2 regions of the Bradyrhizobium sp. MOS001 genome follow, and region 2 is predicted to be linked to the other one. Evidence: predicted binding sites of a transcription regulator. Region 2 holds the regulator's gene; the other holds the start of a gene.
The links. Region 2 encodes HrcA, which represses chaperone genes, less so after heat shock. Its sites were predicted from a motif close to GTTAGCACTCNCNNNNNGNGAGTGCTAAC; they were not measured.
Positions count from the first base shown of each region.

Region 1 (4,181 bases), on a different contig from region 2:
CGACCAGATAGAGGAACTTGTTCGGCGTATCGACCACGATGGTGCCGGCAGTTTCCTTGCCGCTATAGTCGACGGATTGCTTCTCGAATCTCGGATCGAACGGACGCTGGCGCGGATCGACCGCCTCCTGCTGGAGACCTGCGCCTTGCTGATATCCACCCTGCATCTGCGGCTCGCCCATCGGTGGCAGGCGGCGCTGGTCGTAATAGCCGGGCTGCTGCTGATAGACCGGCTGTTGCGGCGCGTAGGCCGGGCCGCGGCCGGGACCGTCACCGAACAGGAACTCGATGAAGCCGCCGCCCATATTCGCATTGGAGGCGACACGCACCGGCGCCGGCTGCACCTGCGGCTGGTAGAGCACCGCGGGCGGATCGTTCGGCACACTATTGTCGAAGGCGCTGGCGCTGTTCGCGCCGGCAATGAAGGTGCAAGCGCTGCCGAGCAGCGCGACAGACATTTTCTTGAACATCGACGTACTCTGTACTGTTTCGTCTAGATCCCATGCGTCGTGCAGAGCCGATGGCTGACCGGCGACCGCGACGTGGTCAATAAAGAGCAAAAGCCGTTTTGTTTGGTAAACGTATCAGCCGTTTCGATTCACCACGTCGCGAGCGAGGGTGCAATTTGGCGATCAGCGTTTATTTTCGATGAACGCCGCAGGCCCATGGTTAATCGCTTCCTTTCGCGCCGTCGCGTGCGGCCGCGCAACAGTTCCCGCTGTGAACCTCGTGTTAAATTGCTTCTGTCTACAAAGACGCGTGAGTGAGGTGGGGGGAGTTCCTGATGGCTATTCACCGCAAACGTTTTCGTGTCGAGGAGGCTATTGTCGGCGAGATGCCCAGCCCCGAAATGATTGAGGAGGCTGCGCCGATGCATAACGAGATCATGGCGGAGCTGCGTGCGATCCGCGCACAGATGGCGAAGGGCACCGTGCCCTTGTCCGGCAGCGCGGCCATGGCGGCGATCGACGCCTCCACCGCCCACGAGCTCTCTGAAGCTCGTACCATGCTCGATACCTACCGGGCGCAGATCGAGCAGTGCGAGAAGCTGAAGGTCGAGCTCGACCTCATCCACGACGCCATCGATCGCACCAAGCGCGAGATCGCGACGCTGCACGGCAAGAGCTTCGACGGCGGCGAAATGGCCAAGGTCAATGGCGAGCTCGGCGCGGTCGTCGGCGGCACCGAGCAGGCGACCCAGCAGATCCTCGAAGCCGCCGAATCGATCGACCAGGCGGCCAGCGCGATGTCCAAGGTGCAATCGGCCGATCAGCAGAAGCGGCTCGCCGACGACATCCAGGAACGCGTCATCTCGATCTTCGAAGCCTGCAACTTCCAGGACCTGACCGGCCAGCGCATCAGCAAGGTCATGACCACGATGAAGTTCATCGAGCAGCACATCAATGCGATGATGGAGATCTGGGGCGGCGTCGACGCGATCAAGGCCCATGTGCCCGCGCCGGCCGACACCCGCAGCGAGGACGAAAAGCTCCTCAACGGCCCCAAGCTCGCCGGCGACGTCGGCCACGCCTCGCAGGACGACATCGACGCGCTGTTCGACTGATCGGGCGCGGCATTACGGAAAAACAAAACGCCGGCGAGAGCCGGCGTTTTTTGTTTTTGGAGCATCCCCTCCACTGTCATCGCCCGGCTTGATGTTCAGCCCGGGACATGACCGGGCGATCCAGTATTCCAGAAACTGCGAGGCTAGAACCGAAAAGCCGCGGCGTACTGGATGCCCCGCCTTCGCGGGGCATGACGAAGTAGAGAGACTACGCCCTTGGCGCGCAGCGGACGTAGACCATGTTGCCGTAGCGGGTGGCGGCGTCCTTGTCGATGAAGCGGGTGATCAGGACGCGGCCGTCGAAGGAGACGATCTCGCGGTCCTGCTCGCCGGGGGTGGGCCCCGCCGGGCCGATGTAGTTCTTGCCGCTGGGCGAGCCCTTCAGCCGCAGCTCCTGCGGCGTCGCCTGGTCGGCGAGATGCATGATCACGCCGCCGGAGGAACCGGCGGTGATCACGTAGGGATTCTTGCACTGCGCCCGGGCCGCGGCCTCGGTGCGGGCACGGTCGGCCGGGTTCTGGAACGAGGCGAGACCCCAGCGGCCGACGATCTCGTCGGCGCGGATGCTCGCCGGCATTTCCGGGCCGGTGCCGGGCTCGGCCTCGGGCGGCGGCGAAGACGACGAGAACGACGGCAGGCTCATACCGCCGCCACAGGCGCCAAGCAGCAGCGCCAGGCAGGAGGCGGCCGCCAGATTGGCAACCGTGCGTGCGTGAGCTGACCTGATCATGACATTCCCCCGAGCAAACCGTCCCCCAAATGAGACCCCGACCGCATCCCTCCTGCAGCCAAGCGCAAAACCGCTGTCGGAGCAATGACGTCCTTTATACGCCAGCGCGACCAATATGTTTCTATAGACACGATCCTATATCCGCCTCACCAATCGCTTAACCACCCTTGCTTGACAGGATCGCGGCCAAGCCATATTTCCGGGCGCACTATTAGCACTCGGAAAGCCCGATTGCTAAGCGCGCCGTTCGATCCTCGGCAAGAGGGTGGACGGACGCCGCCCCTACCCACTTCCATTCCTTCCGAAGCGAGCCTCCAAAGGGAAACGTCATGGCTAAATCCAAATTTCGTCCGCTGCATGACCGTGTCGTGGTCAAACGTATCGACGCCGAGGAAAAGACCAAGGGCGGCATCATCATTCCGGACACCGCCAAGGAAAAGCCGTCCCAGGGCGAGGTCGTCGCCGTCGGCCCCGGCGGCCGCGACGAGGCCGGCAAGCTGATCCCGATCGACCTCAAGGTCGGCGACCGCGTGCTGTTCGGCAAGTGGTCGGGCACCGAGGTCAAGATCGACAACGAAGAGCTCCTGATCATGAAGGAGTCGGACATCATGGGCGTCATGGCCTAAAGCCGCCAGCCTGAACAGCCGCTGAATGTCATGCCCGGATCGCGCGATCCGGGCATTCGGTCATTCCGCAAGCGGCAGACACATCACGAAACACGAGGGATTGAAGAAATGGCTGCCAAAGACGTCAAGTTTTCCGGAGACGCGCGCGAACGCATGCTGCGCGGCGTCGACATTCTCGCCAACGCCGTCAAGGTGACGCTCGGTCCGAAGGGCCGCAACGTCGTCATCGAGAAGAGCTTCGGCGCACCCCGCATCACCAAGGACGGCGTCACCGTCGCCAAGGAGATCGAGCTCGAGGACAAGTTCGAGAACATGGGCGCGCAGATGCTGCGCGAAGTCGCCTCCAAAACCAACGACACCGCGGGTGACGGCACCACCACCGCGACCGTGCTGGCCCAGGCCATCGTGCGCGAAGGCGCCAAGGCTGTTGCCGCCGGCATGAACCCGATGGACCTCAAGCGCGGCATCGACACCGCGGTTACGGCTGTCATCAAGGACATCGAGAAGCGCGCCAAGCCGGTCGCCGCCTCCTCCGAGGTCGCCCAGGTCGGCACCATCTCGGCCAACGGCGATGCCGCCATCGGCAAGATGATCGCCCAGGCGATGCAGAAGGTCGGCAACGAGGGCGTCATCACCGTCGAGGAGAACAAGTCGCTCGACACCGAGGTCGACATCGTCGAGGGCATGAAGTTCGACCGCGGCTATCTGTCGCCCTACTTCGTCACCAACCCCGAGAAGATGACCGCCGAGTTCGAGGACGCCTACATCCTCCTGCACGAGAAGAAGCTGTCCGGCCTGCAGGCCATGCTGCCGGTGCTGGAAGCCGTGGTGCAGTCGGGCAAGCCGCTCGTCATCATCGCCGAGGACGTCGAGGGCGAGGCGCTGGCCACCCTGGTCGTCAACCGCCTCCGTGGCGGCCTCAAGGTCGCCGCCGTCAAGGCGCCGGGCTTCGGCGACCGCCGCAAGGCCATGCTCGAGGACCTCGCGATCCTCACCGGCGGCCAGCTCATCTCCGAGGACCTCGGCATGAAGCTCGAGAACGTCACGGTGAAGATGCTCGGTCGTGCCGGCAAGGTCGTGATCGACAAGGAGAACACCACGATCGTCAAGGGCGCCGGCAAGAAGCCGGAGATCGAGGCCCGCGTCGGCCAGATCAAGGCCCAGATCGAGGAGACCACCTCGGACTACGACCGTGAGAAGCTCCAGGAGCGTCTCGCCAAGCTCGCCGGCGGCGTCGCGGTGATCCGCGTCGGCGGCGCGAC
Region 1 covers NZ_SPVJ01000007.1:210,620-214,800, reverse strand. The annotation lists gene CT676_RS13625 (L,D-transpeptidase) at 1-469, opposite strand, end outside; gene CT676_RS13620 (protein phosphatase CheZ) at 784-1,563, shown strand; gene CT676_RS13615 (hypothetical protein) at 1,772-2,293, opposite strand; gene CT676_RS13610 (co-chaperone GroES) at 2,623-2,919, shown strand; gene groL (chaperonin GroEL) at 3,028-4,181, shown strand, end outside.
Region 1: CT676_RS13610 (co-chaperone GroES) is a predicted target of HrcA. The motif match lies at 2,504-2,532, and genes of this name have one in related genera.

Region 2 (4,181 bases):
CGCGACGGCATCCAGCCCAAGGGTTAGTCTCAAGGGTTAGCCCAAGCGCTGGACAGAACCGGCTGCATTTTCGGGCTTCTGTTCGTATACGAACGGAACTAGGCTTCCTTCCATTGGATCATCCTGGAGGGAGGCGAACGATGCTTGATCGACGACAAATCCTCGCGGCGCTTGGGACAAGCGCTCTCGTAGCCCTTGCTCCAACCGCGCTCCTTGCGGCCGCATCGATCAAGCCGGACGATGCCTCCGCGCTGCTCGTGATCGACGTGCAAAACTGCTTCCTGCCCGGCGGCAGCCTCGCCGTGAAGGAAGGCGAGCAGGTAGTTCCCGTCATCAACAAGATGGCGAAGGCCTTTGCGAACGTGGTGATGACCCAGGACTGGCACACGCCAGGTCACATCTCGTTTGCGTCGGTGCACTCCGGCAAGAAGCCGTTCGAGACCGTCGATCTCCCTTACGGCAAGCAGGTGCTGTGGCCCGATCATTGCGTGCAGGGCACCGATGGCGCTGCGCTGTCGAAGGATCTCGCGATCCCGCATGCCGAGCTCATCATCCGCAAGGGTTTTCACAAGGACGTCGACAGCTATTCGGCCTTCCTGGAGGCCGACGGCAAGACCTCGACGGGCCTCGCCGGTTACCTGAAGGGCCGCAAGATCAAGCGCGTCTTCGTCGCCGGCCTCGCGACAGACTTCTGCGTCGCCTGGACCGCGCTCGATGCGCGCAAGGCGGGCTTCGAGGTCTATGTGGTGGAGGACGCCTGCCGCGGCATCGACACGCAGGGTTCGCTCGCAAAAGCCTGGGCCGACATGGCCAAGGCCGGCGTGAAGCGGATTCAGTCCGCGGATATCGCGGTGAGCGCGTAAGCGGCGCGAAAAGCTGCCAAACCCTCATCCTGAGGAGCGTGCTCCTTAGCACGCGTCTCGAAGGATGAAGGCCGAGCTGCAACAGCCGGGCCTGCATGGTTCGAGACGGCGCTGACGCGCCTCCTCACCATGAGAATCGACCAGTGCGCCGCTCAGTTCACTTCGTTGCTGTTCGCAGCCGGCGCAGCCTTGGTGCCGCCCTTGGCGACACCGACCAGCGCCGGGCGCAGCACGCGCTCGCCGATGGTGTAGCCGGCCTGCATGACCTGCACGACGGTGCCCGCAGGCACCGACGCATCCGGCACCTCGTACATCGCCTGCTGGAAGTTCGGGTCGAACTTCTGGCCCTGCGGATCGAACTTCTTCACGCCGTGCTTTTCCAGCGCGTTGAGCAGCGAGCGCTCGGTGAGCTCGACGCCCTCGATCAGCGAGGTCAGGCCCGGATCGGCCGCGGCACGGGCCTCGGCCGGAACGGCATCGAGCGCACGCTGGAGATTGTCGGCGATGTCGAGCACGTCACGGGCAAAGCCGGTGATGCCGTAGAGGCGGGCATCGGCGACCTCCTTGGTGGTGCGCTTGCGCAGATTTTCCATCTCGGCCAGCGTCCGCAGCATGCGGTCGCGCGCCTCGGCGGCTTCCTTCTGCAACAGCTCGACCGAGCCGGGCTCCGGATCGTCGGGCATGATGTAGGGTTTTGACACCACCGGCTCGTCGGTCGGTGGGGTCGTGTCGTCGGGCTGCCGGTCTCGATCGGTCATCGGCTCTCTTCTCGAACTCGTCTCAAGGGATTGTTGGCCCGGATATCGTGCCTATGCTCACGAAAATCAAGCGCCCGTGATCGGAGGAAACGCCGATCAGCCCCCCAGGAGGCGGCTGACGATGCGCGCGGCGTAGTCCACGGTCGGGATCACGCGGGCATAATTCAGCCGCGTCGGCCCGATCACGCCCAAAACGCCGACGATGTGGCCGGCGGCATCCCGATACGGCGAGATGATCGTGGAGGAGCCCGACAAGGAAAACAGTTTGTTCTCCGAACCGATGAAGATCCGCACGCCCTCGGCGGTCTCGGCGCGCCCCAGAAGGTCGATCACGCCGCGCTTGGTCTCGAGATCGTCGAACAGCAGGCGAACGCGCTCGAGATCCTCCAACGCGTGCAGATCTTCGAGCAGGTTGGCGTGACCGCGGACGATCAGCTGGCGGTCCTCGTTCTCGCCGCCGGACCAGCTCGCAATCCCCGCCGAAATCACCTTCTGCGTCAGCTGATCGAGCTCGGCGCGGGCTTCGCCGAGCGCGGTTTCGAGCTCGAGCCGCGCCTCGGCCAGCGTGCGGCCGCGGATCCGCGCGTTGAGGAAATTACCGGCTTCCGTGAGCGCCGAGGAGGGAACTCCCGGCGGCAGCGACAGCACGCGGTTTTCGACCTGACCGTCCTCGCCGACCAGGATCACCAGCGCTTTCTCGGGTTCCAGCCGGACGAATTCGATGTGTTTCAGCCGCGCATTGGATTTCGGGGTCAGCACGACCGCTGCGGCGCGGGTGAGACCGGACAGCCGCGTCAGCGCCTCCGACAGCGCCGCCTCGACCGATTGGGCGTGACCCACCGACGTCAACTGGCTCTGGATCGACTGCCGCTCGGCGTCATTGAGGTCGCCGACCTGCATCAGGGCGTCGACGAAGAAGCGCAGGCCCAGTTCCGTCGGCAAGCGGCCGGCAGAGGTGTGGGGCGCATAGATCAGGCCGAGCTGTTCCAGGTCGGCCATGACGTTGCGGACCGAGGCCGGCGACAGCGGCATCGCGATCAGCCGCGAAATATTGCGCGAGCCGACCGGCTCGCCGGTCGCGAGATAGCTTTCGACAATTTGACGAAAGATGTCGCGGGAACGCTCGTTGAGCTGGGCGAGGCCTGCGCGCGGCGCGATCAGATGGATCGGATCGTGATGGGCCACGGACGGTAACTCCTCTCAGACGCTTATAATTTGTCCATCCCGGAGGGTTCTGACAAGCGTGGCGTTTGCGGGGTGGAAAACCCGGGGTGAAAAAGCCTTGCCGCCCACCCTCACCCCACCTACAAGCACCGCGAATAGCCCTTTTCCGAGAGTTTTGGAGGATTTCCCATGCGGCCAAGCCGCCGTGCGCCCGACGAATTGCGCCCCGTGACGCTGGAGCGCGGCGTGGTCAAATATGCGGAAGGCTCCTGCCTGGTGAAATTCGGCGACACCCATGTGCTGGTCACCGCCACGCTGGAAGACCGCCTGCCGCCGTGGCTGAAGGGCCAGGGCCGCGGCTGGGTCACCGCCGAATACGGCATGCTGCCCCGCGCGACCTCCGAACGCACCCGCCGCGAGGCCTCCGCCGGCAAGCAAAGCGGCCGCACCGTCGAGATTCAGCGCCTGATCGGCCGCTCGCTTCGCACCATCGTCGATCTCGAAGCGCTCGGTGAGCGCCAGATCACGGTTGATTGCGACGTGCTCCAGGCCGACGGTGGCACGCGCACGGCCTCGATCACCGGTGCCTGGGTCGCGCTCGCCGATTGCATCAACTGGATGAGGGCGCGCAACATGATCAAGGCCAAGGTGCTGCGCGACAACGTCGCCGCGATCTCCTGCGGCATCTACAACGGCACGCCCGTGCTCGACCTCGACTATGCCGAGGATTCGGAAGCCCAGACCGACGCCAATTTCGTTCTGACCGGCGATGGCCGCATCATCGAGGTGCAGGGCACCGCGGAACGCGAACCGTTCACACAGGACGAATTCCTCGCGCTGATGGCGCTGGCCCAGAAGGGTATCGCGCGGCTCGTGGACTTGCAGAAACTGGCCGTCGCGTAGTCAATAGGCCCATGCACCGCCGAATCACCGGAAAGCTCGTCATCGCGACCCACAATCCCGGCAAGCTCGCCGAGATGAAGGAGTTGCTCGCGCCTTGCGGCATCGAGGCGGTGTCGGCCGGTGAGCTCGGCCTGCCCGAGCCCGACGAGACCGGCAACGATTTCCGCAGCAATGCCGCGATCAAGGCGATCGCGGCGGCGCAGGCGACCAAGCTTCCCGCCTTCGCCGACGATTCCGGCATCGTGGTCGACGCGCTCGACGGCGCGCCGGGCATCTACAGCGCGCGCTGGGCCGGTCCAGCCAAGGATTTTGCCGCCGCGATGGCGCAGATCGAGCGGCTGTTGCAGGAGCGCGGCGCCACCACGCCCGACAAGCGCACCGCTCATTTCGTTTCCGCGCTCTGCGTCGCCTGGCCCGACGATCATCTCGAAGAGGTCGAGGCGCGCGTCGACGGCACCTTGGTCTGGCCGCCGCGCGGCACCGCCGGCTTCGG
Region 2 covers NZ_SPVJ01000002.1:184,676-188,856, reverse strand. The annotation lists gene CT676_RS04355 (hypothetical protein) at 1-27, shown strand, start outside; gene pncA (bifunctional nicotinamidase/pyrazinamidase) at 141-863, shown strand; gene grpE (nucleotide exchange factor GrpE) at 1,016-1,621, opposite strand; gene hrcA (heat-inducible transcriptional repressor HrcA) at 1,718-2,806, opposite strand; gene rph (ribonuclease PH) at 2,975-3,688, shown strand; gene rdgB (RdgB/HAM1 family non-canonical purine NTP pyrophosphatase) at 3,700-4,181, shown strand, end outside.